Regions from separate parts of the Streptococcus uberis genome, predicted to be linked through region 3. Evidence: predicted binding sites of a transcription regulator. Region 3 holds the regulator's gene; each other region holds the start of a gene.
What was found. The regulator Rex, encoded in region 3, represses fermentation and respiration genes when NADH is low (regulators of the CRP and FNR family bind a similar motif). The targets are predictions, from matches to a motif close to TTGTGAANTANTTCACAA.

Region 1 (10,315 bases), 800 kb from region 3:
GGAGATGTTTTATTTATTGATGAGATTCATCGTATGCCAATGGCTGTTGAAGAAGTACTATATAGCGCCATGGAAGATTTTTACATTGATATTATGATTGGAGCAGGAGACACAAGTAGGAGTGTTCATCTAGAACTTCCTCCTTTTACATTAATTGGAGCAACGACTCGTGCGGGGATGTTATCAAATCCTCTAAGAGCTCGCTTTGGAATCACTGGGCATATGGAATATTATCAGGTTGATGATCTGACGGAAATTGTGGAACGTACCTCTGATATCTTCGAAATGGCTATTGTCCATGAAGCTGCTTTGGAATTAGCAAAACGTAGTCGAGGAACCCCCCGAATTGCTAACCGCTTATTAAAAAGAGTTCGAGATTATGCTCAGATTATGGGTGATGGGGTAATCACGAAAGAAATGACCGACAAGGCTTTAGAAATGCTTGATGTTGATCATGAAGGTTTAGATTATGTCGATCAGAAAATTCTCAGAACCATGATTGAAATGTATAACGGTGGTCCAGTGGGATTAGGAACCTTATCTGTCAATATTGCTGAAGAAAGAGATACTGTTGAAGATATGTATGAGCCTTATCTTATTCAGAAAGGGTTTATTATGAGAACCAGAACGGGCCGAGTAGCAACAGAAAAAGCCTACCGTCACCTGAAGTACCCATTAGATACAAAAACGGAATAGGCAAATATTTTATAAATTGAATAAACAAAAGACCTCCAACAGGATATGTTGGAGGTCTTTTGTGAGATTTATGAAAAAAGTTATTTTTAGGATGATTCTATCATAGCCTTAAAAACTTAAAAATAGCTTAAAATGAAAGAAAATAAAGATAAGGCGTGATATAATATATTTTCGAGGTAAACTAAAAATAAAGGTTGGATTTTTCAGTTAAAAATAGATAATTTGTTATAATATGGAAGAGGTGTTCATGATGAAAAAAATTTGTTTTGTCTGTTTGGGTAATATCTGTCGTAGCACAATGGCAGAATTTGTAATGAAGTCTCTAGATGATGATAACAGTTTACACATTGAAAGTAGGGGCACTTCAAATTGGGAGCACGGGAACCCTATCCATCTTGGCACTCAAAAAATATTAAAGAAGTATGACATTCCTTTTGATTCTTCTAAAACCTCAATGCAAATTTTAGAAAAAGATTTACAAGATTTTGACCTTATTCTTGGCATGGATGAGAAAAACGTTTTAGATTTGTTAACACTATCGAAGGGGAGATGGGATGAAAAGATACATCTATTCCTTGACAAGGGTGTTCCTGATCCATGGTATACAGGTGATTTTGAAGAAACCTATGATTTGGTTAGTAAAGGGTGTCGTCGATGGTTGACAACATTAGGGAAATAACAGTATGAGAGAGCAATTGCAAACATTAAAAACATTTTTCAAAAATAGCAATATCACAAGGAGTAAGGTGGAAGTTATTTCGGCTATTTTCTTAGTGATTTGTGGTCTGACAGTATTGACCGCTGAGAGAAAGTCAAAACAAGTCTTGACTTATAATCATGGACAAATCAAATATTCAGGATATGTTGTTAATAACAGGATGAATGGTGAAGGACAATTGACTTTTGAGAATGGAGACAGCTATCAAGGCCATTTTACAAATGGTCAATTTGATGGTAAAGGTACATTTAAAGCCAGTAATGGTTGGTCTTATCGCGGCGACTTTAAAAAGGGTCAGGCTGATGGTAAAGGTGTCTTAAAAGCAAAAAACAATAAGGTTTATAAAGGAACCTTTAAGCAGGGGATTTTTCAAAAATGAGAATAAAATGGTTTTCCTTAATTAGGGTTACGGGACTTTTTTTGGTTCTGATTTACCACTTTTTTAAAAATAGTTTTTCGGGTGGTTTTATCGGTGTTGATATTTTCTTCACCTTTTCAGGGTATTTAATCACGGCCTTACTAATTGATGAATATTCAAAAAATCAAAAGATTGATATTATTGGTTTTTACAGGAGACGCTTTTATCGAATAGTTCCTCCTCTTGTTTTAATGATTTTGCTAGTCATGCCTTTTACTTTTTTGGTAAAAAGTGATTTTGTGGCTAGCATTGGTCGACAAATTGCTGCTACCATTGGCTTTACAACCAATATTTATGAGATACTTACTGGTAGTAGTTATGAGAGTCAATTTATCCCTCATCTCTTTGTACACACTTGGAGTTTAGCCATTGAAGTTCATTTTTATTTATTATGGGGCTTAGGCGTATGGTATTTAGCCAAGAAAAATTATGATGATAAGCAGTTTAGAAGCCTTCTTTTCATGATTTCAGGTCTTATTTTTATCATGAGCTTCTTATATATGTTTATTAGAGCTTTCTTTGTTTCGAATTTTTCATTGATTTATTTTTCAAGTCTTGCGCACATTTTCCCTTTCTTCTTAGGGGCTATGTTTGCAACGATCTCTGGTATAAAGGATACCACTGTCCGATTCCAAAAAAATGTAAAATTATGGCCTAAAAAATATGTTATAGGGGTTATTTTTGGAGCTTTTGCGCTCTTGTTTTTATTGACTTTATCTCTAGATTTTAATCATTTATTTACTTATCTATTTGGTTTTGTTTTAGCAAGTCTATTTGCCGCTGTGATGATTTATGCAGCGCGTGTTTTAAATGATCAAACACCTGAGGTGGAGGAACCTTATCTTTTAACCTATATTGCTGAGGTCAGTTATGGCGTCTATCTTTTCCATTGGCCATTTTACATTATTTTTTCACAACTCATGGGAAATGGATTGGCCGTTTTTCTAACGCTCTTCTTCTCTTTCCTTTTTGCATCGGTTTCTTATTATATTTTAGAGCCATTTATTTCAGGCAAAAAACCAAGATTATTTGGATATGAATTGGATTTAATGCCATATGTCAAATGGGGTGCGATTTTTGGTTCGTTTTTGATTTTATTAACAGTTGGGCGAGTATTAACAGCACCTAAAATAGGGAATTTTGAAAAGCAATTATTGGTTGGTGCATTGCAACAGAATCAAAGTAACATCAATCAAACACATACTATTGCAGCTGGGGATGCAAATGCACTGAGTGATATTACCATTATTGGTGATTCAGTTGCTTTGAGATCTCAAAATGCATTTGCAAAAATAATGCCTGGCGCTCAATTAGATGCAGCGGTAAGCCGGAATTTTAGTTTAGCTTATGAGATTTTTGATAACCGAGTTGAAAGTAAAACCTTATCAAAAACAACGGTATTAGCTGTTGGTGTGAACTCACTCGATAGTTATCAAGAGGATTTGCAAAAATTTATTAAAGATTTGCCCAAGGGGCATCGACTTGTTTTGGTATCCCCTTATAATGCCAAAAACTTGTCACAAGTAGCAGAGGCCAGAGAATATGAAAATCAACTGGCCAAAAAATATTCCTATGTAACCATTGCAGACTGGTATAAAGTTGCAACTGAAAACCCAGATATTTGGGAAGGAACTGATGGTGTTCATTATAGTGATGCTGACACAAAAGGGGCAGAATTGTATGTAACTACTATAAAGACAGCTGTTGAAAGAGCAGCCAAGCAAGAAGCAAAATAAGACTTTAAAGGTCTTATTTTTTTGTCAAAAAAAGTTTGAAAAAAAGTTCACAAATTTATTGTGAAACTATTTACAAACTTTTATTTTGTGTTATAATATTTTTGTAAACGAAATTGTGAAACTTTTAACAAGTTGAAATAAGGAGATTATAATGGTCAAAGAAAAATTAACTGCAGAACAAAAATTAGCAGCTGCACAAGAACACGTTGATGAACTTGTTCAAAAAGGGTTAGTAGCTTTAGACGAGTTTCGTAAATTAAATCAAGAACAAGTTGATTATATTGTTGCGAAAGCTTCAGTAGCGGCGCTTGATGCTCATGGTATTTTAGCAATGCATGCTTATGAAGAAACTGGCCGTGGTGTTTTTGAAGATAAAGCGACTAAAAATTTATTTGCTTGTGAACACGTTGTGAATAATATGCGTGGTGTTAAAACAGTTGGTGTTATTGAAGATGATCCTATTACTGGTTTGACAAAAATCGCTGAGCCTGTTGGTGTTATCTGTGGTGTGACTCCAACAACAAACCCAACGTCAACAGCTATTTTCAAATCATTAATCGCATTGAAAACACGTAACCCAATCGTCTTTGGCTTCCATCCATCAGCACAAGAATCTTCTGCTCATGCAGCTCAAATTGTTCGTGATGCTGCAGTTGCTGCAGGTGCTCCTGAAAACTGTATTCAATGGATTTCAAAACCTTCTATGGAAGCAACTGGTGCTTTGATGAACCATGATGGTATTGCAACCATTTTAGCTACTGGTGGTAATGCAATGGTACGCGCAGCTTACTCTTGTGGTAAACCTGCTCTTGGGGTGGGTGCTGGTAACGTTCCTGCCTATATTGAAAAATCTGCAGATATTCGTCAGGCAGCTCACGATATCGTTATGTCAAAATCATTTGATAATGGTATGGTTTGTGCTTCTGAACAAGCTGTGATTATCGATAAAGATATTTACAAAGAATTTGTTGAAGAATTTAAATCTTACAAAACTTATTTCGTTAATAAAAAAGAAAAAGCCCTTCTTGAAGAATTCTGTTTTGGTGTAAAAGCTAACAGCAAAGATTGCTCTGGTGCCAAACTAAATGCTGATATCGTTGGTAAACCAGCAACGTGGATTGCTGAGCAAGCAGGATTTACAGTTCCTGAAGGAACGAACATTTTAGCAGCAGAATGTGCTGAAGTTGGTGAAAAAGAACCATTGACACGTGAAAAATTGTCACCAGTTATAGCTGTTCTAAAAGCGGATTCTACGGATGATGGTCTTAAAAAAGCTCGTCAAATGGTTGAATTCAATGGTTTAGGTCACTCAGCTGCGATTCATACGAAAGATGAAGAACTTGCAAAACGTTTCGGTACAGAAATGAAAGCAATGCGCATTATTTGGAACTCTCCATCTACATTTGGTGGTATCGGTGATGTTTACAATGCCTTTATTCCATCATTAACTCTAGGTTGTGGTTCATACGGACGTAACTCAGTCGGAGATAACGTAAGTGCTATTAACCTTCTTAACATTAAGAAAGTAGGGAAACGTAGAAATAATATGCAATGGTTTAAAGTTCCTTCAAAAATTTACTTCGAACGTAATTCAATTCAATACCTTCAAACTTGCGAAGACATTGAACGTGTCATGATTGTCACAGATAAATCAATTGAAAAATTAGGTTTTGTTCAACGTGTTATTGATCAATTAAATCTTCGTCGTAACAAAGTAACAATTCAAGTATTTTCTGATGTTGAGCCTGATCCAGATATCACAACAGTTCACCGTGGTACTGAGGCTATGCGAGCATTTGAACCTGATACCATCATTGCATTAGGTGGTGGTTCACCAATGGACGCTGCTAAAGGTATGTGGATGTTCTATGAACAACCAGAAGTTGATTTTGGCGATCTTGTTCAAAAATTCATGGATATCCGTAAGAGAGCCTTTAAATTCCCAAGCTTAGGTAAAAAAGCAAAATACATCGGTATTCCTACAACTTCTGGTACAGGTTCTGAAGTTACACCGTTCGCAGTTGTTTCTGACAAAGCTAATAACCGTAAATATCCATTGGCTGACTATGCCTTGACACCAACAATTGCTATTGTTGACCCAGCGTTAGTTGAATCAGTTCCGGCATTTATTGCTGCTGATACTGGTATGGATGTTTTAACCCATGCGACTGAAGCCTATACATCAAACTTCGCAAATGACTATACAGATGGTCTTGCACTTCAAGCCATTAAATTAGTCTTCCAATACCTTAAAAAATCAGTTAATGAAAATGATATTGAAGCTCGTGAAAAAATGCATAACGCTTCAACGATGGCTGGTATGGCTTTTGCCAATGCCTTCCTTGGAATGAGCCACTCTATGGCGCATAAAATTGGTGGTGTTCACCATACAGTTCATGGACGCACAAATGCTATCTTGTTACCTTATGTCATCCGTTATAATGGAACTCGTCCATCAAAAACAACAACTTGGCCAAAATATAACTACTGGAAAGCAGATGAAAAATTCCAAGATATTGCTCGTATGTTGGGCTTACCAGCATCTACTCCAGAAGAAGCTGTGGCATCATATGCTCAAGCAGTCTATGATTTAGGTGTTGCTGTAGGCATTAAAATGAACTTTAAAGATCAAGGAATTGATGAAAAAGTTTGGATGGATAGTTTGCATGAAATTGCTCTTCTTGCCTATGAAGATCAATGTTCTCCAGCAAATCCTCGTCTTCCATTAGTTAAAGATATGGAAGAAATCATGGCTGATGCTTACTATGGTTATGCAGAACGCCCAGGAAGACTTAAATAAAATCAAACTCTTGTTGTAATGCATCAAGCATCTGGTTATGGAGACATTACCAGATGTTTTTGATAGAAATTGTAAAAATAGGATTCTTAGATGTTTACATCAAATGTAAGAAGCGTTATAATATAGCTGACAAATTTAGTGAGTTAATTAAGGGGGAAAAGATGATGGATGAACGGTTTTTTGACGTTCTAGCAATGGTCTGGATTGGCATAGCGGGCACAGACTCTCGCTGGGTATAATAGTCTGAAGAGCGCTAGTGTGATTGCTAGTGCTTTTTCTTTTACCTTTGGTCAGTATCCAAAAAGAGACTAAATATGTTACAATAGCAAAAAGACTTTTGAGGTGAAAATTTGTTATGGGTTTAATTTATCAATCAACACGTGATCAATGTAATCAAGTAAGCGCTAGCCAAGCTATATTGAGTGGATTAGCTTCTGATGGTGGCTTATATACACCAATTAAACTACCAAAGCTTGATTTGAATTTTGACGATTTGCAGTCAGCTTCTTATCAGGAAATTGCTAAATTGATTATGTCAGCATTCTTTGATGATTTTACTGATGAAGAATTAGATCACTGTATTTCGTCTGCTTATGACGACAAGTTTGATACGGATCTTATTGCACCGATAGTGTCATTAAAGGATTATCACAATTTAGAGTTATTCCATGGGGCTACTATTGCCTTTAAAGATATGGCCTTATCTATTTTGCCTCATTTACTAACAACTGCTGCAAAAAAACAAGGTGTTGACAATAAAATAGTGATTTTAACAGCAACTTCAGGTGATACTGGTAAGGCAGCAATGGCCGGCTTTGCAGATGTTCCGGGTACAGAGATTATTGTTTTTTACCCTAAACATGGGGTTAGCAAAATTCAAGAGCTTCAAATGACAACGCAAAAAGGGCAAAACACACATGTTATTGCAATTGAAGGTAACTTTGATGATGCTCAAACGGAAGTTAAGCGGATGTTCAATGACCAGGAATTAGCTGCCAAATTGGCAAAGCAAGGTATTCAATTGTCATCAGCTAACTCTATGAATATTGGTCGGTTAATTCCTCAGGTTGTTTATTATGTTTATGCCTATGCTCAATTGGTGAAAAAGCGCAGCATTCAAGTAGGTGATGAGATTAACATTACGGTTCCAACTGGTAATTTCGGTAATATCTTAGCTGCTTATTATGCTAAAGAAATTGGTCTGCCGGTTTCTAGGCTAATTTGTGCTTCAAATGAAAATAATGTTTTGACTGACTTCTTTACCAACTTAACTTATAATAAGAAACGTCCTTTCAAAGTGACCAGCAGCCCGTCTATGGATATTTTGGTCTCTTCAAATCTAGAACGCCTTATTTTCCATTTACTTGGCAATGACTCTGAAAAAACTAAAGAACTTATGCTTAAGCTGTCCAAAGATGGTGAGTATCAGCTTGAAGGCATTCGAGAGGATATTTTTAATATTTTTAGAGCTGGTTTTGCTTCGGAAGAAGAGACTAAAGCTGAAATCAGAGCAATTTTTGAAAGTGATAACTATGTTATTGATCCTCACACGGCTGTAGCCTCAGCTGTTTATAGAGAGTATCAAAAAATTAGTGGAGATCAAACTCTAACGGTGATTGCCTCAACAGCTAGTCCTTATAAATTTCCGTGTGTAGTGGTAAATTCCATTAGTTCAGAATTTATTGAAAGTGATTTTAAAGCAGTGGAAGCATTAGAAAAATTATCTGGTGTAACTATTCCGAAGGCAGTCAGAGGTCTTGAAAAAGCAGAAGTATTGCATGAGACCTTGGTTGCGACAAAGGATATGCAAGAGGCAGTTGAAAAATACTTAGGAGTACAGTAAGGAGCCTTTTGGGCTCCTTTATTTATGGTGATGAAAATGACATATCGACAAAGGATTTTACAGATTGCATTACCAGCAATGGCTGAAAATGTCCTGCAGATGCTTATGGGAGTTATTGACAATTATTTCGTTGCCCATATTTCTCTAGCTGCAGTTTCTGGTGTTGCGATTGCAAATAACATAATTACTTTGTATCAAGCTCTCTTTATTGCAATGGGATCGGCTATTTCAAGCCTCTTGGCACGAAGTATTGGACAAGGAGATGAGGGAAGAGAACTTAAGTATATGGCAGATGCTATTATGCTGACACTCTTATTATCCATTTTTATTGGTTTGTTAAATTTAGTATTTGGACGTCCGATACTTGTAGCGCTTGGAGCACGTTCTCAAGTGCTTGGAAATGGTTATAGCTATCTTCTTGTTGTAGGAGGACTAATGGTTGCGTTAGCCATGTTGACAACGCTTGGTGCAATTGTCAGGGTGAAGGGATTGGCAAAGATTCCAATGCATGTGAGCCTTCTGACAACGATTTTGAATGCCCTGATGTCAGGTTTATCTATTTATGTCTTTGATTTGGGTATGTTAGGTGTTGCCTGGTCTACTGTCATATCACGTTGGATCGGAATTATGATATTAGCAAGCTTTTTACCAATGAGGGCAATAATAAGAAAAATGAAAGTCAGGCTAAATCTTGAAATGATTTCTTTAGCTCTTCCAGTAGCAGGTGAACGCATTATGATGAGGCTTGGTGATTTATTCATTTTGATGATAGTTGTCCATTTGGGGACCCGCATTGTCGCAGGCAATGCAATTGGCGAAAGTATTAGTCAGTTTAACTACATGCCTGGTATGGCTGTCGCAACAGCAACATTGATTCCTATTGCACAGTTTTTGGGAAGACAAAAAGATGATGACATTGAACCATTTGTAAAAGAAGCATTTAAACTTTCTACTATTATAATGTTAATCTTCAGTCTTTTTATCTTTTTGTTGTCATCTACGCTGATTGCTTACTTTACTGAAGATAAAATTGCCAGCAATGCAGCAAGAGTGGTTTTATTCTTTTCAATGATTAGTGCACCAGCAACATCTGGTACGCTGGTTTACACAGCAGTCTGGCAAGGATTGGGGAATTCAAAATTACCATTCTACGCGACAACTATTGGCATGTGGTTTGTTAGGATTCTATTAGGTTATTTCTTAGCTATTCAGTTGAGACTTGGTTTGGAAGGGGTTTGGTTGGCGACCGCTATGGATAATTCGTCAAGATGGTTTATTCTCAAAAGACAATTCGATAAAAGAGAAAAGTTTCAAGCTAATTGAAACTTTTTAAAATTTATTTGGTAAAAATACTTGCAAAGAGATGGTTTATTTGGTATCATACTATGGTGCTGTAAAAATACAGCTGTAGCTATGATACGAGAGGTTGCGACACGCTCGGTTGCATTGCCACGCAACACGTGTTGGTTTTCTCGAGGAGCTAGCCTATTATCGTAAATAGACGAGAGGAGAAAAGATGGCAAATAAAAAAATCCGTATCCGTTTGAAAGCGTACGAACACCGTACACTTGACACAGCGGCAGAAAAAATCGTTGAAACTGCAACACGTACAGGTGCAACTGTAGCTGGACCAGTTCCACTTCCAACAGAACGTAGTCTTTACACAATTATTCGTGCGACTCACAAATACAAAGATTCTCGCGAACAATTTGAAATGCGTACTCACAAACGTCTCATCGACATCGTGAACCCAACTCAAAAGACTGTTGACGCTCTTATGAAATTGGACTTACCAAGTGGTGTAAACGTAGAAATCAAATTATAATTTGATCTCTGAGCACAAAAAACGCTCGTTAAAAACTTTTTTGAGCACGAAAAACGCTCATTAAAAACTTTTTGAAATAATATAAGAAAAGGAAATATTTTCTCATGACAAAAGGAATCTTAGGGAAAAAAGTGGGAATGACTCAAATCTTCACTGAATCAGGCGAATTTATCCCTGTTACTGTCATCGAAGCAACTCCAAACGTTGTGCTTCAAGTTAAAACTGTTGAAACAGATGGTTATGAAGCTGTTCAAGTTGGTTTTGACGACAAACGCGAAG
Region 2 (10,315 bases), 490 kb from region 3:
CTTTAGCTATTGCTTCTTCGAGTTCTAAACAACATATTCTCAAGGTATTAAAAACCTGTCGGATTGACGATGCCTTTAACCTCATAGTTTCGGGTGAAGATTTTAAGGAAAGCAAACCAAATCCTGCGATTTATCAGTTTGTTTTACGACAATTAGATATTCATGCTTCTGAGGCAATTGTCATTGAAGATTCTCCATCTGGAATTGCTGCTGCGAAGTCGGCTGGTATTCCTGTTATTGCTTATGAGGAAAAAAGAATGCTAGTCGATCAGAGCCAAGCAAATATTATTTTGCCTAATATGCAAGCTATCTCTGAAAAAATAATGAAAATAGTCCAGGAAGAAAAGATTTTTACTGAGAAAAACTTTGACGAATGAGGCATTTTAGCGTAAAATAGTAAGGAATGATAAAATAAGGAGAACTGCCTTGAAATTAGACATATTTGCGGGACAAGAAAAAAGCGAGCTATCAATGATTGAAGTAGCACGCGCTATTTTAGAAGAACGTGGACGCGATAACGAAGTTTATTTTAGCGATTTAGTGAATGATATCCAAACTTTTTTAGGAAAATCTGATGCGGATATCCGTCAAGCCTTGCCATTTTTCTATACCGATTTAAATACCGATGGTTCTTTTATTCCATTAGGTGATAACAAATGGGGACTTCGTTCTTGGTATGCCATTGATGAAATTGATGAAGAAATCATTACATTAGAAGATGAAGAAGACGGCGCTCCAAAACGCAAGAAAAAGCGTGTCAATGCCTTTATGGATGGTGATGAAGACGCAATTGATTACAGCGATGATGATCCAGAAGATGAAGATTTTACGGAAGAAACTTCTGATGTCGAATATGACGAAGAAGATCCAGATGATGAAAAATCTGAAGTGGAATCTTATGATTCTGAATTAAATGAAATCATTCCTGAAGATGACATTGAAGAAGTGGAAATCAACGAAGAAGACGACGAAGATGATGAGGAAGAAGAATAATTAGTTGTTTTTCCTTAGCATGTGATAATGTAAAAAAAGATATTTCTTGTATTTGACAAACAGTTAGATATAGTTTATATTATTATTCGGGCACCTCTTTAAGAGGTCGAATTAGGCTCCCTAGTAATAGGGAGCTATTTTTGTTTTTTCAGGCATAATCTTATGGATTTGGCAACTGTTTTGCCACTTAGGTGAGATTTCCCCAAATATAGAGATGTGACAGTGGTTACCGATTTGTGAAAGGTAACGTTTTTAAAAAAGGAGTTTAAATGACAAAGTACATTTTCGTAACTGGTGGCGTTGTTTCTTCCATTGGTAAAGGTATCGTAGCAGCAAGTTTAGGTAGATTACTGAAAAATCGTGGATTGAAAGTAACGATTCAAAAGTTTGACCCTTATATTAATATTGATCCAGGTACAATGAGTCCTTATCAACATGGTGAAGTCTATGTAACAGATGATGGTGCAGAAACCGATTTAGACTTAGGTCATTATGAGCGTTTTATCGATATTAACCTCAATAAATACTCTAACGTCACAACTGGTAAAATTTATAGCGAAGTTCTTCGTAAAGAACGTAAAGGTGAATATTTGGGAGCGACTGTGCAGGTTATCCCTCATATTACAGATGCCTTAAAAGAAAAAATCAAACGTGCAGCAACAACAACGGATTCGGATGTCATTATCACGGAAGTAGGTGGGACTGTAGGAGATATTGAAAGTCTTCCTTTCTTAGAAGCGCTTCGTCAAATGAAAGCAGATGTTGGTTCTGATAATGTCATGTACATCCATACGACCTTGCTTCCATATTTAAAAGCAGCGGGTGAAATGAAAACAAAACCAACCCAACACTCCGTAAAAGAGTTGCGTGGGTTAGGAATTCAACCAAACATGCTTGTCATTCGGACGGAAGAAGCTGTTGAACAAGGTATCAAAAATAAATTAGCACAATTTTGTGATGTTGAACCAGAAGCCGTTATTGAATCTCGTGATGTTGAACATTTATATCAAATTCCTTTGAATTTACAAGCCCAAGGCATGGATCAAATTGTATGTGATCATCTTAAATTAGATGTGCCTCAGGCAGATATGACGGAATGGACAACAATGGTAGATAAGGTGATGAACCTAAAGAAAACAACCAAAATTGCCTTAGTTGGAAAATATGTAGAATTACCAGATGCTTATCTTTCAGTCGTTGAAGCCTTAAAACACTCAGGCTATGAAAATGATGCTGCCATTGATTTAAATTGGGTTAATGCTAATGATGTGACTGAAGAGACTGTTGCTTCCCTACTTGGCGATGCTGATGGCATTATTGTCCCAGGTGGTTTTGGACAACGTGGAACAGAAGGTAAAATACAAGCCATCCGTTATGCGCGTGAGCAAGATGTGCCGATGCTTGGTATCTGTTTAGGTATGCAGTTAACCTGTATCGAATTTGCTCGCCATGTCCTAAATCTAGAAGGAGCTAATTCATCCGAGCTTGACCCAACAACACAATATCCTATTATCGATTTAATGAGAGATCAAATTGATATTGAAGATATGGGTGGGACCCTCCGTTTAGGTCTATACCCATGTAAATTAAAAGCAGGCTCAAAAGCGGCCGCAGCTTATGACAATCAAGAGGTTGTTCAAAGAAGACACCGTCATCGTTATGAGTTCAATACAAAATTCCGTCAAGAGTTTGAACAAGCTGGCTTTGTTTTCTCAGGAGTTTCACCAGACAATCGTCTAATGGAAATTGTCGAACTCCCAGAGAAAAAATTCTTTGTCGCAGCTCAATACCACCCAGAACTACATAGTCGTCCTAATCATGCTGAAGAATTGTACACAGCCTTTATCAGCGCAGCAATTGCTAACCAAAACTAAAGGTTTACTTGAAAGACGCCATTTAAAGGTGCTATAATAACCCAAAGAGGTTATCACATGATTACACTATTATTACCCCTACTCGAAAGGGTAGGACTCATTATCCTCTTGGCTAATCTTCTTATGATTAGCCCTTTTTATAAGCGGATGATGTATCATCGAGATACCTTGCGCCTGCGTTGGCTACTAATAGTCACCTTTAGTTTGTTTGCCATCATTAGTAATTTTACAGGAGTGCTAGTGAACGCTCCATTTGATATTGGAAACGGTGGCCTCGTAAGCCTTTTGTCTCATACTTCCATAGCCAATACCCGAACCTTAACCATTGGGATGTCAGGTCTCATCGGAGGACCCTTTGTCGGATTTTTTGTCGGACTCATCTCAGGAAGTGTTCGCTGGCTACAAGGTGGCAATGCTCCCTACACCTATTTCATCTCTTCCTTAGTCATTGGAACCTTATCAGGATTTGTTGGGCAAATCAGCTTGCGCAAAAAGACCTATCCAAAAATCTGGCAAGGAAGCTTATGTGGGGCATTAATGGAAGTCTTCCAGATGCTTTGTATCTATTTCTTATCGCCGGACAAGGCACAAGCGGTAGCATTGATTCAAACCATCGCCTTCCCCATGGTCTTCGTTAATGCACTAGGAACTGGCATCTTTCTTTCTATCATTTTAGGAACTTTGAGTCAGGAAGAAAGTATGAAAGCCATCCAAACCTATGATGTCTTAGAACTAGCAAACACGACCTTACCCTATTTCAGACAGGGTCTCACTTCGGAATCTGCAGAAAAAGCAGCCAAAGATTTTGGACAGGTGGAAGAATCCATGGGGTCAATAGCCTTAGTCATAGTGGGAGTCATTGTCACAGTAGTTGTTCCTATCTTTAGTAACCTCCTTCTTTAATAGTTTAAAAAAAGAAAGAATTTGCCTCTTTCTTTTTTGCTATCATTAAGGTAAACTAATAGTATGAAAATAGTTCGATTGTCAAAGTATTTAATGCTGTTATTTTTAGTTCTTTCAGTAATTAGTGTAGGTGCTAGTTTTTACTTCTTCCATGTGGCTCAAATCAGGGAGGAAAAATCCTTCATAAACACTAAAAAAAGGGGCAAAGAGGATCCCTTATATGATAAAGAAAAAGCTTTTGACGCCTTAAAAGTAGAAGAAAGGGTTATGTATAATAGAGGAAAACGTCAAGTAGCTTGGTATCTCCCGGCAGCTCAGAAAAGTCATAAAACAGCAGTCGTTGTTCACGGTTTTTTAAATAGTAAGGCTGGGATGAAGCCTTATGCCATGTTATTTCATGACTTAGGATATAATGTGTTAATTCCTGACAATGAAGCTCATGGACAGAGTCAGGGCCAAATCATAGGTTATGGTTGGAGTGATCGTGAAAATGTGATTGCCTGGACAAAAGAATTGATCCGCGAGGATGAGGCTAGTCGTATTAGCTATTTTGGACTGTCAATGGGTGCAGCAACCGTTATGATGGCAAGTGGTGAAAAGCTTCCAAAACAAGTTGTCAACATCATTGAAGATTGTGGCTATTCAAGTGTTTGGGATGAACTGAAATACCAAGCTAAGGCCATGTACAATCTCCCCGCTTTTCCAATACTATATGAAGTTTCAGCGATATCGAAATTAAGGGCTGGTTTTACCTACAAAGAAGCAAGTTCTGTCAAGCAGTTACAGAAAAATAAGCTCCCTGTTCTTTTTATTCATGGTGATAAGGATGATTTTGTGCCTACTCAAATGGTTTATGACAACTATAAAGCGACTAGAGGGCCAAAAGAACTCCTGATCATTAAAGGGGCTAAACATGCAGAAGCCTATAAAGTGAATATGAAGGAATATCAAGAAAAAATCAAAGATTTTTTGAAAAAATATCAATAGATTCTATTGACATCAAATCTCATAGTTGCTATAATATATGATGTTGCTGATGAGAAGCGGGGATGGCGGAATTGGCAGACGCGCAGGACTAAGGATCCTGTGACCGCTTTAGGTCGTGAGGGTTCAAGTCCCTCTCTCCGCATAGTTAAAGATGGGATTTCCCATCTTTTTTTGCTTTTAGTGATTAAAAATCGCGACAAACTCATTTTCCGACTTTGGAAAACGCTTTACCGTCATCAAAGACTAGAATTTTTTTGGCTATTGTGCTAAAATGAACAAGTAAACGGGTATAACCCGAAAAATTAGAGGAGGCCTAACAAATGGCAATCGTTTCAGCAGAAAAATTTGTACAAGCAGCTCGTGACAACGGATATGCTGTTGGTGGATTTAACACTAACAACCTTGAATGGACTCAAGCTATCTTGCGTGCAGCAGAAGCTAAAAAAGCTCCAGTTCTTATCCAAACTTCAATGGGTGCTGCTAAATACATGGGTGGTTACAAAGTATGTCAATCACTTATTTCTAACCTTGTAGAATCAATGGGGATTACAGTTCCTGTAGCTATTCACCTTGACCATGGTCATTATGAAGATGCTTTAGAATGTATCGAAGTTGGTTACACATCAATCATGTTTGACGGTTCACACCTTCCAGTTGAAGAAAACCTTGCTAAAACTAAAGAAGTTGTAGCTTTAGCACATGCTAAAGGTGTTTCTGTAGAAGCTGAAGTTGGAACTATCGGTGGTGAAGAAGACGGAATCATCGGTAAAGGTGAACTTGCTCCAATCGAAGATGCTAAAGCAATGGTTGAAACTGGAATTGATTTCCTTGCCGCTGGTATTGGTAACATCCACGGTCCATACCCAGAAAACTGGGAAGGTCTTGCTCTTGACCACTTAGAAAAATTAGCAGCAGCTGTACCAGGATTCCCAATCGTATTACACGGTGGATCTGGTATCCCTGATGATCAAATCAAAGCAGCTATCAAACTTGGTGTAGCAAAAGTTAACGTAAATACTGAAAGCCAAATCGCATTCTCTGATGCAACTCGTGAATTTGCACGCAACTTCGAAGCAAACGAAGCTGAATACACTGGTAAAAAATTATTTGACCCACGTAAATTCTTGGCTCCAGGTATGAAAGCTGTTCAAGGTGCCGTTGAAGAACGTATCGACGTTTTCGGTTCTGCTAACAAAGCTTAATCATAAAGCCAAATATAAAGAAAACTCACTTGAAAAAGTGGGTTTTTCTTTTGGAAAATCAAGCAAGGCTAGCTGACCTTTAATTTGAGAATATAAGAAAAAAAGTAGATAGAAAACTTGTTATAAAAAATCCTTGTCAAACGACTTGGCTTATGATAGAATAGTTTGGTATGTGGTGCTAGCACATCCGTAAACATATTCTACCTAGGAGGAAATCGATAAAATGGCTAAAGTATGTTATTTTACAGGTCGTAAAACAGTATCTGGTAACAACCGTTCACACGCTATGAACCAAACAAAACGTACAGTTAAACCAAATCTTCAAAAAGTGACTATCCTTGTTGATGGAAAACCAAAAAAAGTTTGGGCTTCAGCTCGTGCGCTTAAATCTGGTAAAGTTGAACGCGTATAATTGAAATGAGCCTTCGGGCTTTTTTTCTTTTCTTTCTTTTGCATTTTTTGGCTTTCACACCTCTCAGACTGATATGTTTTTACATTAGGCTCAAGATATGGTAAAATAAACTGATAAAAACTTTTTGAGGTAGTAAAAATGACTGTAAAAATTAATACAAAAGATGGTCTTATCGAACTTTCTGATGACGTTATTGCAACTGTTGTCGGTGGTTCTGCAACGGAAATTTTCGGCGTTGTCGGTATGGCTAGTAAAAGTGCATTAAAAGACAATTTCCAATCACTACTTCGCAAAGAAAACTATGCTAAAGGTGTGGTTGTGAAAGCAACAGATATGGGTATTTCTGTTGATGTTTATACTGTAATGAGTTACGGTGTTAAGATAAGTGAAGTCTCTAAAAATATCCAAGAACGTGTTAAATTTAATTTAGAAAGCCAACTTGGCTTAACTGCAGATATGGTCAATGTCTATGTGCAAAATATTAAAGTTGTAGGAGAAAACTAGTGTCAAAAATTACAGCAAGCTTGTTACAAGAGATGGTTCAAGCAGCCGCAACTCGTTTAGGAAAACAAGCAGAATATGTAAATTCACTTAATGTCTTCCCAGTACCAGACGGTGATACTGGTACCAATATGGGGATGACTATGGATAATGGTGCCAAAGAGGTTGCTGATAAGCCAGCTGATACTGTTGGGGAAGTTGGACAAATCTTATCCAAAGGTCTTTTGATGGGTGCACGTGGGAACTCAGGTGTTATCACATCTCAAATTTTCCGTGGATTTGGGCAAAGTATCAAAGGAAAAACTGAATTAGACGGTAAAGATTTAGCACTGGCTCTTCAATCAGGTGTTGAAGTTGCTTACAAAGCTGTCATGAAACCTGTTGAAGGAACTATTTTAACGGTTGCTCGTGGCGCTGCTAGTGCAGCTTTGAAAAAGTCTGATTCTACAAATGATGCTGTTGAAGTCATGGCTTCAGCTCTTAAAGGAGCGAAAAAAGCTCTTGCAAAAACACCAGAATTACTTCCTGTGTTAAAAGAAGTAGGCGTTGTCGATTCAGGTGGTCAAGGACTTGTCTTTATTTATGAAGGTTTCATGTCTGCATTAAATGGGGACTATGTGGCTTCTGAAGACTTCAAAGCAACTCCAGCGAATATGGCAGAAATGATTAATGCAGAGCACCATAAAGCTGTCGTTGGCCATGTCGCAACAGAAGATATTACTTATGGCTATTGTACTGAGATTATGGTTGCACTCCGCCAAGGCCCTACCTATGTTAAAGAATTCAATTATGAAGAATTCCAAGGCTACCTAAGCAATCTCGGTGATTCATTAATGGTTGTTAATGATGATGAGATTGTTAAGGTTCATGTTCATACGGAAGATCCAGGCCTTGTTATGCAAGAAGGTTTAAAATATGGCTCACTTGTAAAAGTTAAAGTGGACAATATGCGTAACCAACATGATGCTCAAGTTGAAAAAACAAATATAGCGACTAAACCACAAGAAGAAGCAAAAGAATTTGGTTTGATTGCTGTTGTAGCTGGTCAAGGCTTAGCAGATATTTTTAAAGCACAAGGGGTTGACTATATCATCTCTGGTGGACAAACCATGAATCCATCAACAGAAGATATCGTTAAAGCCATTGAAGCTGTTAATGCGAAACAAGTAATTATCTTACCAAACAATAAAAACATCTTCATGGCAGCCCAATCTGCAGCTGAAGTCGTGGATATTCCTGCACGTGTGGTTGAAACACGCACAGTACCTCAAGGATTTACGAGTCTATTAGCTTTTGATACAACTAAAACATTAGATGACAATGTTGCCAATATGACTGCTAGTCTATCTGAGGTTACCAGTGGAAGTATTACCTTAGCTGTTCGTGATACAACTATTGATGGTCTTGAGATTCATGAAAATGATTATCTTGGTATGGTTGATGGTAAAATCTTAGTTTCTGATGCAAACTTGGAAGCAGCCTTAAAAGCAACGTTTGAACAAATGATTACTGAAGACAGTGAAATTGTAACTATTTTTGTTGGTGAAGATGGTGAAGTGCCACTTGCAGAAGAACTTGCAGACTATCTTGAAGAAAAATATGAAGATATTGAAGTTGAAATTCACGAAGGAAATCAACCAGTTTATCCATATTTAATGAGTGTTGAGTAATTGAACAAGGCAATTGATGCCTTGTTTTTTTCTGTCAAAAAAATTTGAAAACATTAATATCATATTTGACAAAAAATAGAAATATCTTATAATTGTATCATAACAATAAGTCAAGATGCAGCAGATGGATTTTCCTAAAGAGCTAGCACGGACTGAGAAGGAGATAAAATGCTTTATTCATTAATCATTTTTAGTTTTTGGGCTATTTTTGCTTTAATTGTGATTGCAAGTAGCTTATATGTTGTTCGTCAACAGTCTGTTGCCATCATCGAACGCTTTGGGAAATACCAAAAAACGTCTCAAAGTGGTATTCATATTCGTATGCCTTTCGGTATTGATAAAATTGCTGCACGTGTCCAATTGCGACTCTTGCAAACAGAGATTATTGTTGAGACAAAGACAAAAGATAATGTTTTCGTTACCTTAAATGTTGCCACTCAATATCGTGTCAATGAAAACAATGTTACAGACGCCTATTATAAATTGATGAAGCCAGAGGCACAAATTAAATCTTATATTGAAGACGCCCTTCGTTCATCCGTACCTAAACTAACTTTGGACGAACTGTTTGAGAAAAAAGATGAAATCGCCTTAGAAGTTCAACATCAAGTGGCAGAAGAAATGTCAACCTATGGTTATATCATCGTTAAAACATTGATCACCAAAGTGGAACCAGATGCGGAAGTGAAACAATCGATGAATGAAATCAATGCTGCCCAACGCAAACGCGTAGCTGCCCAAGAATTAGCTGAAGCAGATAAGATTAAAATTGTCACAGCGGCATCGGCAGAAGCTGAAAAAGATCGCTTACACGGAGTTGGTATTGCCCAACAACGTAAAGCAATTGTCGACGGTTTAGCAGAATCTATCCAAGAATTAAAAGATGCTAATATTAGCTTAAGTGAAGAACAGATAATGGCTATTCTTTTAACCAATCAATATTTAGATACATTGAATACATTTGCCAGTCGAGGAAACCAAACTATTTTCTTACCAAATACGCCAAATGGAGTGGATGATATCAGAACACAAGTTCTCTCAGCACTTAAAGTCAAATAAAAAAAGCACCTAAGACGGAGGGATTTGTCTTAGGTGTTTTTTGTCTGACTTTATTTTTGAGAAGGTCTATTTTTTACCTGATCTCTTGTGCTCATGAATAATCTTTAAAGCACGTTTTTTTGTTTTAATGTTAGGACTTTTTAGTCTGCGATAAGCTGACGCCAAGTCAGTTTTTTCAGCCATAAGTACCTCCAATCACATAAATTATTAACGTTAACATCCTCAGTATAACACAAAATACTTAACTGGTAAAGTAAAAAACAAAAATTAAAGAACTCAAAATGAACTGCCCCCAATCGTTAGAATTTTTGTCTAATGATTGGGAAGCAGTTCAAGAGATTCTTTTATTTTAAGAAGCGTTGTAAAAATTCTTTTGTGCGTTCCTCTTTTGGATTTTCAAAAATTTCTTGTGGTGTACCTTCTTCAGCAATCACACCTTTATCCATAAAGATGACTCGGTTTGATACTTCTTGGGCAAAATCCATTTCATGGGTTACGATGATCATGGTTAATCCTGATTTAGCCAAATCTTGCATGGTTTTTAAAACTTCGCCAACCATTTCAGGATCAAGTGCAGAAGTAGGTTCGTCAAAGAGCATAGCTTCTGGATTAACAGATAATGCACGAGCAATAGCAACCCTTTGCTTTTGACCTCCGGAAAGTTGTTTTGGTTTTGCTTTCCAATATTGCTCGGTCATTCCAACCTTGTTAAGG
Region 3 (10,315 bases):
GCTCCCTTTTTTAATTGGCATCTCTGTTCATTTTTGTCTTTTAGTGTATAATAAATGAAAGGAGTTTTTATGACGTTTGAAAAAAAACATGTATTTTATCTCATCTTATTATTTGTTGCTTGTCTGGCTATTCAAGCTAATTGGGATACAGGGACAGGGATCATCAAAACAATTGTTAAAACAAGTCTTCCATTTCTCTATGGTGCTGCGTTAGCTTATATTGTCAATATTGTGATGTCTGCTTATGAAAAGTTATTGAGTCGCTTTCTTAAAGGTAATCATCTCTTTCACCTTAAAAGAGCTATTTCAATGATTTTGGCTTATTTTACTTTCATAGCCATTTTGTTTTGGATCGTGTCAATTGTCATTCCTGATCTCATTGCAAGCATTAACACAATGATGTCTTTTGATACAAGTTCTATAAAAGAAGTCATTCGTGATTTGAGTCATAATAAAGCTCTGGCACGATTAATCAATTATGTTGGCGGAGATGCACAAGTTACCAAAACAATAAGTAATTATAGTCAACAGCTTTTAAGACAATTCTTATCAGTCTTAACAAATATTTTGACATCAGTTACTTTAATCGCGTCAGCCATTATTAATGTCTTTGTTGCCTTTGTTTTTTCTCTATATGTATTAGGGAATAAAGAGCAACTCTGTCGACAAGGTAACCTTTTGGTGGATACTTATGCAGGCAAATATGCTCAAAGAATCCACTACCTAGTAGAATTATTGCATGATCGTTTTAGAGGATTTTTCGTCAGTCAAACAATTGAGGCTATGATTCTAGGATCTTTAACGGCAGTAGGAATGTTTTTATTTAAGTTACCATTTGCGGCAACTATTGGTGTCTTAGTAGCCTTTACAGCATTATTACCAGTAGTTGGTGCTTATATTGGTGTGACAATTGGATTTGTTTTAATCATGACCCAATCTCTTTCTCAAGCTATTTTCTTCGTTATTTTCCTTATTATACTTCAACAATTTGAAGGAAACCTGATTTATCCAAGAGTAGTGGGGGGATCTATTGGTTTGCCGGCCATGTGGGTATTGATGGCTATTACCATAGGCGCTTCTCTAAGAGGAGTCGTTGGCATGATTATTGCTGTCCCATTGGCAGCGACATGTTATCAAATGATCCGTGATAATATTGAAAAAAAACAAGCGATTCAAAAAAAGCAGATTTCGTAAGAAATTTGCTTTTTTTTCGGATATTAGTTTAGGAGGACAGGATATGTATGCTGTTAAACTAAATAAAGACACACTTTTACCAAGAGAAAAACTTGTTCAATATGGTGTTGAACAACTCAGTCACCAAGAATTATTAGCCATCTTACTGCGGACTGGAAATAAAGAAAAACATGTTATGGAGTTAGCTTCGCATATTTTACATTGTTTGGAGAGTCTAGCAGATTTCGATAAATTATCTCTACAAGAATTACAACGATTACCAGGGATTGGAAAAGTAAAAGCGATAGAATTGAAAGCAATGGTAGAACTATGCCATCGTATCCAAAAAGCAAAATCTTCCCACTCTATTCAGATTTTATCAAGTTACCAAGTGGCTAAACGAATGATGCACGAGTTAGGTGATAAAAAACAAGAACATCTGATTGCTATCTATCTGGACACACAAAATCGTATCATAGAGGAAAAAACTATTTTTATAGGTAGTGTCAGACGTTCCATTGCAGAACCAAGGGAAATCTTACATTTCGCCTGCCGCAATATGGCAACTAGTTTGATTGTTGTTCATAATCATCCGTCAGGTTTGACCATTCCCAGCGAAAATGATGTTGCATTTACTAAAAAAATAAAACGATCATGTGATCACTTGGGCATAAACTGCCTAGATCACATCATCGTTGGAAAAAAACAATATTATAGTTTTCGAGAAAAATCTGACATTTTTTAAGAGGTAAACTCATTAATAAAATAATCAAATAATCTTAAATCTTCTTGACGAGCAGCTTGTAATAATTCAGGATGCCACTGAACCCCAATAAATGGGATTTTAGGATTGGTGCTGACTACGGCTTCAATTGTTTCATCACGAGGATCAAAAGCAATGACTTTCAAATCTTTTGCCAATACTTTGATACTTTGGTGGTGAAAGGAGTTGATAAATGGTTTATCACCGTAGATAGCTTGTAAAAATGATTCAGCTTCAATTGTGATGCTATGGTTCAAAGAATCTGATGGAGCATGTTGCCAATGGTTAGCAATGTTTTGATGTAAAGAACCACCCAAATAAACATTCATTAGCTGCATGCCACGACAAATCCCTAGAACCGGTTTGTTTTGTTTCATGGCTTCCTCAATGATTGCCATTTCAAACAAATCGCGTTCTAACAAAAAATCATCATCATATGCAGCTTTTTCTTCATTATAAAATTGGGGATCAACATTTTGGCCACCTATTATAATGATTTTATCAACTAAAGATACATAGGTTTTCGCAGCCTCTTCATCACCAATTGGAAGCAAAAGTGGTGTGGCTCCAGATTTGATGACTGCCTCTGAAAAGCCTGCAGGTGCGTAAGTCCAAGGAAGATCATCAAGCGCTATGTTCAGTCTTTGATTTGCTGTAATACCAATAATTGGCTTTTTCATATTCGTGTTCAAACTCTTTAATCCTGTGATTGATTCATAAAATAGAGTAGTGTTTGCAATTCACTTGTCAAATCAACGTATTGCACAATAATACCTTTTGGTACTTGGAGATGCACCGGAGAAAAACTAAGAATCCCTCGAATACCAGCTTCAATTAATTGATCAGCTACCTCTTGTGCATGTGTACTTGGTACAGTTAAAATGGCTGTCTCAATATCTGCTTTTTTGACATGGTCATTGATGGTTGAGATTCCGTAAATGGGAATACCATCAGCTGTTTTAGTACCAACCATTGGATGATCATCAACATCAAATCCCATTGAGATTTGCATTTTATTACGGTCATGGAAACGGTAGTGCAAGAGTGCTCGACCAATATTACCACATCCAACTAATAAAACGTTAGTCGTAGAGTGATCATTTAACAAATCTGCAAAAAAGTTCATCAATTTGGTGACGTCATACCCAAAGCCGCGTCGTCCAAGTTCACCAAAATAGGAAAAATCACGACGAACTGTTGCAGAATCAATCCCCATTGCATCTGCGATTTGTTTGGAACTAGCTTTTTCCACTTGATCAGCGTAAAAGCGTTTAAAAATTCGATAGTATAAGGACAGGCGTTTTGCTGTCGCTTTTGGAATAGATTTATCAATAGCCACTTTTTTGCTCCTTTAGGAAATTCCTATTATTATCATGTTACTATTGTAACAAATACTTTGTGAATAATGCAATGATTTGCGTAAAGATATTCATAAATAAGACAAAAATTACAAATTTTAATGAGAAAAGAACCATTTTCACATAAATGGTTCCTATCTGATATTAAAAAAAGGTGTGCTTTTCCTTTAATAAGAAAAAGTATAAATCGCCATAATTTCCTTGATAATCGATTTTTTGACCATTAATGGTTAAGGAAACAATTTTTAGATAATCTGGTGTTGAAATATCGCAAGAATGCTGAGCTCTCTCTAATTCTGAAAAATCAGGAAAGGTGAGCAATTTTTCTTGTTTGCTTTCGTTCAGATAGATAATTTCAATCATAGAAATCCTTCATTTTTCTTTTTTGTAAACTAACTAACAGTATTCTTTATAAAGATATCACGTTCCACAAGACTATCCATTAAGAAATAAAACTTATCTTGCAAAATTTTATGTTCTTCTGATTTAAAAATATTTACCATTCTTAAACCAGATTGATCAGTAATAGCTAACTTAAAGGAAGTTAAGTCCTTGTTGATGGTAATTTTCAATGGAAAGCCTTCGCCTGAATTTGGCACTTTTTCTAAAAGTCTTGTTAACTCATAGTGGCCAATTTTTGTTTCCGAAAAAGTTGTATCTCGTAAAGTATATTTTTTAATCTTTGGGCTGATAGTATAGGAATACTTACAATCGGTTAAATGAATTGTTGTTTCAAATGCCATTTTTATCCTCCGATAATTTTCTTAATGCTATCTGTCACTTGGATGACTTCTTCAGAGCTATTCTGATCAGACAGAGAAATTCTTACAGATTCGTCTAATTGAGTGGCTCCTTGACCGTAGAAAGCCTCTAAAACGTGACTAGGTTCAACGGTCCCTGCAGTACATGCCGAACCAGTGGAAATAGCAATATTGTCAATGTCTAATCTGGTTAAAAGGATGCCGTTTTGATGGTTTGGAAAACCAATATTTAGCACATGTGGTAAGGATGGTTGATTTTTATTAAGATAAAATGGAATACCCTCTAACTGACTCAGTAGTTGACGAGATAACTCCTCAATCTTGTTCCAGTTATTATCCATTTCAGCATATGCATCTTTTAAGGCTCTGACCATTCCAATAATACCAATTAAGTTTTCTGTGCTAGCGCGTCTTTTTTCTTCTTGGTCTCCGCCATGAAGCAGAGCATCAAAGTGATTTGAATGAGAGAAAAGGAAACCTATCCCTTTTGGACCGTGGAATTTATGAGCTGAAGCTGATAAAAAATCAATTCCTAACTCCAATGGATAGATTGGTCTTTTCCCCATCAATTGAACCGCGTCAACATGAAAAGCAGCTGGATGATCCCTTAACAATTCTCCGATTTCAGCAATCGGTAGTAAGTCACCTGTTTCGTTGTTTGCAGCCATAATGCTAACTAGTATGGTATCCTCACGTAATGCTTCCTTTACTTGCTCTGCACTGATATGTCCATTTTTAGGTGTCAAATAAGTGACTTCGAAATGAAAGGTTTTTTCAAGATAAGCCATAGTATGAAGGACAGAATGGTGTTCAATAGCCGTAGTGATAAGGTGTTTTCCCTTGTTTTGATTTGCTAAAGCATAGCCTTTTATAGCGGTGTTATTACTTTCAGTACCACCTGAGGTAAATATAATATCTCTAGCAGGTACTTTCAATAATTGAGCAATATCTTGACGACTTTCCCTCAAAAGTTTGTTGGATTCCCGACCGAAAGCATGAATGCTAGAGGGATTTCCAAAAGTGTCTTTCATAACTGTTGTCATCGCTTCAATAACAGAATCCGTTAGAGGCGTAGTAGCAGCATTATCAAAGTAAATAGAAGCTTTATTTTTCATCTGCATGGAATTCAAATAATGGACTTAATGGTTTTCTCTCATGAATGCGGATAATAGCATCCGCGATTAATTGACTTGCTGAGAGATAATGTAGATTTTGTGGTTTTTTGTTTTCCGTTAGGACAGAGTCTGTAATAATAATTTCTTTGATAGGAGCTGTATCTAAAATATCTGCAGCACCACCTGCAAAGAGTCCGTGACTAGCAACTGCATAAATATCTGTTGCACCGCTTCTGTCCAAAATTTTAGCGGCTTCAGCAAAAGTAATACCAGTGTTCAAGATATCATCTATGATAATCGCTTTTTTACCTTCAACCTCACCAATGATATAACCTTCTTCACGACCGGCTTCATCTTCAGCGTAATCAATAATGGCAATTGGCGAATTTAAAAGTTCAGCAAGAGCTCTAGCACGTTTGATTCCTGAGTTTTTGGGGCTAACAATGACCACATCTTCACCATATAAGCCTTTTTGATGATAGTGAGTAGCAAAAAGTGGAACAGTGAAAAGGTTGTCTACTGGAATATCAAAGAAACCTTGAACTTGAACAGCATGTAGATCAAGCGTAAGAACACGATCAATACCGGCTTTTGTTAACATATTTGCAACTAACTTAGCAGTGATTGGTTCGCGGGATTTTGACACACGATCTTGACGAGAATAACCAAAGTAAGGAAGGACAACGTTTACAGAATTTGCACTCGCACGTTTACATGCATCAATCATGATAAGAAGTTCCCAAAGGTTATCATTCACTGGGAAACTTGTTGATTGGACAATATAGATATCATCACCACGAACAGTTTCTTCAATGTTAATCATTATCTCACCATCTGAAAATTGACGAGAAGTGATTTTTCCTAGTGGAATCCCTGATGCCTCAGAAATTTTTTCCGCGATAGGGAGATTTGAAGTAAGAGAAAACAGTTTGATTTGCTTGTCAGCATATCGTTCAGTCATGATTATTTTTGCTCCTTGCTTAAATGATAGAGTAGAAATTTTGTTGTTTCTACTCATAGGTTATAATAAACACTATTATTTTAACAAAAAAACAGAAAAATTGCATTTTTCTGTCATATTATTTTTGATGAGAAAGTGTTTGGCTAAAGCGAGCCACTTTGCTTTTGGCATATTTAAAAGTAATCTTATTTTTTTCCAAAAAATCATAAAATGCTTTTTCTCCGCTTTCAGCATCCTCAACTTCAAGCTCGAGTTCATAATCTACAATAGTTGCATATTGGTTTAAGTCCAATGCCATTTTACCAATAGCAGTTGTTTCTTCTCTACGAAGTGTAGTGAGTTGTCCAAAATTAATTAAATCATCTGAGTTTATGCCTGTATTTTGAATCACATCAAGGATATCGGACTGAGGAAGTTGGCACGTCTTTAAAATCTCTTTAGCTTCTTCATGGCTTAAAGATAAATTATATTCACGATTTCCAACTTTTTCAGGAACCTTTAAGGTTAGCTCTGCTTGGTGTGGAAGCGTACGAATTCTGAGAGACATTCGATTAGCTTTCAAATCAAACTGTGGTGTGTCAATATAATAATTGGTTTGATTAATGGGATTAACATGGGTCATTTGTCGTAATAATCGTTGATATTCATCTTTCGTTAATAGTGTCTTATATTCAATTTCTAGGTTAGACATGTCACGTTCCTTTTAGATTATTTTATGCTATAATTAGTTGTTATTTCAATTTTATATTAAAGTTCTATGATTGACAAGAAAGGTGTGATAACGTGGCTTTAGATTGGGAAGAATTTTTAGACCCATACATTCAAACCGTTGGTGAATTAAAGATTAAACTCAGAGGCATTCGGAAGCAATTTCGAAAGCAAAATCGTTACTCACCCATTGAATTCGTAACAGGTCGAGTTAAATCTGTTGATAGTATTAAGCAAAAAATGCAGCTTCGCGGTGTCTTAGAGGAAAATATCGCACGCGATATTCAGGACATTGCAGGTCTCCGTATTATGGTTCAGTTTGTCGATGATATTGAAGAAGTTCTAAACCTCTTACGACAACGACAAGATATGACGATTGTTTATGAACGTGATTATATTAGAAATATGAAAGCCAGTGGCTATCGTTCCTATCATGTGATTGTTGAATATCCGGTCGATACCATTGATGGACAAAAACGTGTTTTAGCAGAAATTCAAATTAGGACCTTAGCCATGAATTTTTGGGCAACCATAGAACATTCGCTTAATTATAAATATAAAGGGGAATTTCCGGAAGAAATTAAAAAAAGACTATCTAGAACAGCAAAAATAGCTTTAGAATTGGATGAAGAAATGCGAAAAATTCGTGATGATATTCGTGAAGCTCAGCTCTTATTTGATCCAGGTAGTCGTAGTTATAGTGATGGTTTAGGAAATAGTGATGACACAGATGAATTATACAGATAAGGTAACACGAGTAGCAATTATCGCAAATGGCAACTATCATAGTAAACGTGTTGCTTCCAAATTGTTTGCCATTTTTAAAGACGATCCTGATTTTTATCTTTCCAAAAAGAATCCTGATATTGTTATTACAATAGGTGGAGATGGGATGTTGTTATCAGCATTTCACATGTACGAAGATCAACTGGATACAGTTAAATTTGTAGGGATTCATACAGGGCATTTAGGATTTTATACGGATTATCGTGACTTCGAAATCGATGAATTAGTTGAAAATCTCCGCAATAATAAGGGGGAAAAAGTATCCTACCCTATTTTAAAAGTGGTCATTACGCTAGACAGTGGTCGAGTCATAACTGCGCGTGCCTTAAACGAAGCAACAATTAAACGGATTGAAAAAACAATGGTTGCAGATGTTTATATCAACAAGGTTAAATTTGAGAGTTTCCGAGGGGATGGTATGTCTGTTTCAACCCCTACAGGAAGTACAGCATACAACAAATCACTTGGTGGTGCTATTTTGCATCCGACAATAGAAGCCTTACAATTGACTGAAATTTCAAGTCTGAATAATCTCGTCTTTCGAACAATTGGTTCCTCACTTATTATCCCTAAAAAAGATACCATTGAAATTGTACCGCAACGAACAGGTATTTATACAATATCAGTTGATAATAAAACCTATAACGTCAAGAATGTGGTCAAAGCAGAATACTTTTTAGATTCTAAAAAAATCAATTTTGTATCAACACCTAGTCACACTAGTTTCTGGGAAAGGGTAAAAGATGCTTTTATTGGTGAGATTGAATCATGAGGTTTGATTTTATTGCGGATAAAAGGTCCAAAGTGAAAACGCTTCTAAAAAGTCATGATGTTTCTAAAGGCTTATTAGCAAAAGTTAAATATAAGGGTGGCAATATTCTGGTTAATGGACAAGAACAAAATGCCATTTATTTAGTTGATGTTGGTGATGTTGTAACCATACACATACCTGATGAACTTCCTTTTGAAAAATTAGAAGCAGTACCCCATCCTTTGGATATTGTTTATGAAGATGATCATTTTTTAGTATTGAATAAACCAGTTGGCTATGCCAGTATTCCAAGCGCTATCCATTCAAACACGATTGCTAATTTTATAAAAGCTTACTATTTTGAGCAAAATTATCCCAACAAACAAGTGCATATCGTTACACGATTGGACAGGGACACGAGCGGTTTAATGCTATTTGCTAAGCATGGTTATGCCCATGCAAGATTAGATAAACAGCTTCAAAAAAGGTCCATAGAAAAACGGTATTTTGCTTTGGTTTCAGGAAATGGACAATTGCCTGATTTTGGGGAAATTGTAGAGCCGATTGGCCGTTCTAAGGATAGTATCATCACTCGCACAGTTGATCCAATGGGAAAATATGCTAAAACGACATATGAAGTTGTTGCACGTTTTGCTGAAAATGTTCATTTGGTAGATATCAAATTACATACCGGAAGAACACACCAAATTAGAGTTCATTTTTCACATATTGGTTTTCCACTTTTGGGAGATGACCTTTATGGTGGTAGAATGGATTTAGGAATTGAACGTCAAGCCTTGCATTGCCATTTTTTGAGTTTCTATAATCCGTTTACAGAAAATGAAAGTATTCATACAATAAATTTGACAGAAGACTTTGAGAACGTTATCATAGATTTACAGAAAAAATAAATTGAGGGGTTAAATAATGAGTATTAGAAGTTTATTTGGTAGTTTGAAAGAAAAAGTTGTCGGTAAAAATGTTAAAATCGTTTTTCCTGAAGGCAATGATGAACGTGTTGTTCGAGCTGCTGCACGTTTAAAATTTGAAGGCTTAGTTGAGCCTATCATTTTAGGAAAAGCAGAGGACATTCGAGCTTTATTGACTAAATTAGGCTTTGCTGATCAAGATTACCAAATTATTAATCCAGAAGATTATGCTGATTTTGAAAAAATGAAAGCAGAATTTGTTGAGATTCGTAAAGGAAAAGCAACGATTGAAGATGCTGATAAACTCTTAAGAGATGTCAACTATTTTGGTGTAATGCTTGTTAAAATGGGCTTGGCTGATGGTATGGTTTCAGGTGCCATTCATTCAACAGCTGATACAGTTCGTCCAGCTCTACAAATTATTAAAACAAAACCAGGTATTTCTCGCACATCAGGCGTATTCTTGATGAACCGCGAAAACACAAATGAACGTTATATTTTTGCAGACTGTGCCATTAATATTGATCCAAATGCACAAGAATTAGCTGAAATTGCTGTCAATACAGCTGAAACAGCTGCAATTTTTGATATTGATCCAAAAATTGCAATGTTAAGTTTCTCTACAAAAGGATCAGGAAAAGCTCCACAAGTTGATAAGGTTGCAGAGGCAACACAAATCGCTAAGAGTTTAAATCCTCAAATAGCTTTGGATGGTGAATTACAATTTGATGCTGCATTTGTTCCAGAAACAGCAGCAATCAAAGCACCAGATTCAGACGTTGCAGGTAAAGCTAATACCTTTATTTTCCCTGATTTACAATCTGGAAATATTGGTTATAAAATTGCTCAACGTTTAGGGATGTTTGATGCTATTGGTCCAATTCTTCAAGGCTTAAACAAACCTGTTAATGACCTATCACGTGGATCAAGTGCAGAAGATATTTATAAATTAGGTATTATTACAGCTGCTCAAGCTATCGAAGCTAAATAGACTTTAGAAAGAGTGAAAT

Region 1: the regulator Rex is predicted to act here: its motif matches at 3,682-3,699, upstream of adhE (bifunctional acetaldehyde-CoA/alcohol dehydrogenase).
Region 2: the regulator Rex is predicted to act here: its motif matches at 5,019-5,036, upstream of DQM95_RS02175 (class II fructose-bisphosphate aldolase).

Annotation. Positions count from the first base shown of each region.
Region 1 is NZ_LS483397.1:64,411-74,725, forward strand. Features, by position in the region: gene ruvB (Holliday junction branch migration DNA helicase RuvB) at 1-696, shown strand, start outside; gene DQM95_RS00405 (low molecular weight protein-tyrosine-phosphatase) at 947-1,375, shown strand; gene DQM95_RS00410 (MORN repeat-containing protein) at 1,380-1,793, shown strand; gene DQM95_RS00415 (acyltransferase family protein) at 1,790-3,568, shown strand; gene adhE (bifunctional acetaldehyde-CoA/alcohol dehydrogenase) at 3,720-6,368, shown strand; gene DQM95_RS00425 (hypothetical protein) at 6,422-6,607, shown strand; gene thrC (threonine synthase) at 6,724-8,211, shown strand; gene DQM95_RS00435 (MATE family efflux transporter) at 8,248-9,534, shown strand; gene rpsJ (30S ribosomal protein S10) at 9,728-10,036, shown strand; gene rplC (50S ribosomal protein L3) at 10,141-10,315, shown strand, end outside.
Region 2 is NZ_LS483397.1:373,672-383,986, forward strand. Features, by position in the region: gene DQM95_RS02145 (HAD family hydrolase) at 1-377, shown strand, start outside; gene rpoE (DNA-directed RNA polymerase subunit delta) at 427-993, shown strand; gene DQM95_RS02155 (CTP synthase) at 1,263-2,867, shown strand; partial or broken gene DQM95_RS02160 (LytS/YhcK type 5TM receptor domain-containing protein) at 2,925-3,665, shown strand; gene DQM95_RS02165 (alpha/beta hydrolase) at 3,834-4,757, shown strand; tRNA gene DQM95_RS02170 (tRNA-Leu) at 4,814-4,899, shown strand; gene DQM95_RS02175 (class II fructose-bisphosphate aldolase) at 5,078-5,959, shown strand; gene rpmB (50S ribosomal protein L28) at 6,183-6,371, shown strand; gene DQM95_RS02185 (Asp23/Gls24 family envelope stress response protein) at 6,510-6,875, shown strand; gene DQM95_RS02190 (DAK2 domain-containing protein) at 6,875-8,542, shown strand; gene DQM95_RS02195 (SPFH domain-containing protein) at 8,711-9,601, shown strand; gene DQM95_RS02200 (putative metal homeostasis protein) at 9,668-9,784, opposite strand; gene DQM95_RS02205 (amino acid ABC transporter ATP-binding protein) at 9,946-10,315, opposite strand, start outside.
Region 3 is NZ_LS483397.1:866,434-876,748, forward strand. Features, by position in the region: gene DQM95_RS04645 (AI-2E family transporter) at 70-1,194, shown strand; gene radC (RadC family protein) at 1,238-1,918, shown strand; gene DQM95_RS04655 (gamma-glutamyl-gamma-aminobutyrate hydrolase family protein) at 1,915-2,616, opposite strand; gene DQM95_RS04660 (redox-sensing transcriptional repressor Rex) at 2,634-3,275, opposite strand; gene DQM95_RS04665 (DUF4649 family protein) at 3,439-3,657, opposite strand; gene DQM95_RS04670 (DUF1831 domain-containing protein) at 3,687-4,037, opposite strand; gene DQM95_RS04675 (cysteine desulfurase family protein) at 4,040-5,170, opposite strand; gene DQM95_RS04680 (ribose-phosphate diphosphokinase) at 5,160-6,131, opposite strand; gene DQM95_RS04685 (CYTH domain-containing protein) at 6,250-6,822, opposite strand; gene DQM95_RS04690 (GTP pyrophosphokinase) at 6,915-7,586, shown strand; gene DQM95_RS04695 (NAD kinase) at 7,561-8,397, shown strand; gene DQM95_RS04700 (RluA family pseudouridine synthase) at 8,394-9,287, shown strand; gene pta (phosphate acetyltransferase) at 9,304-10,296, shown strand.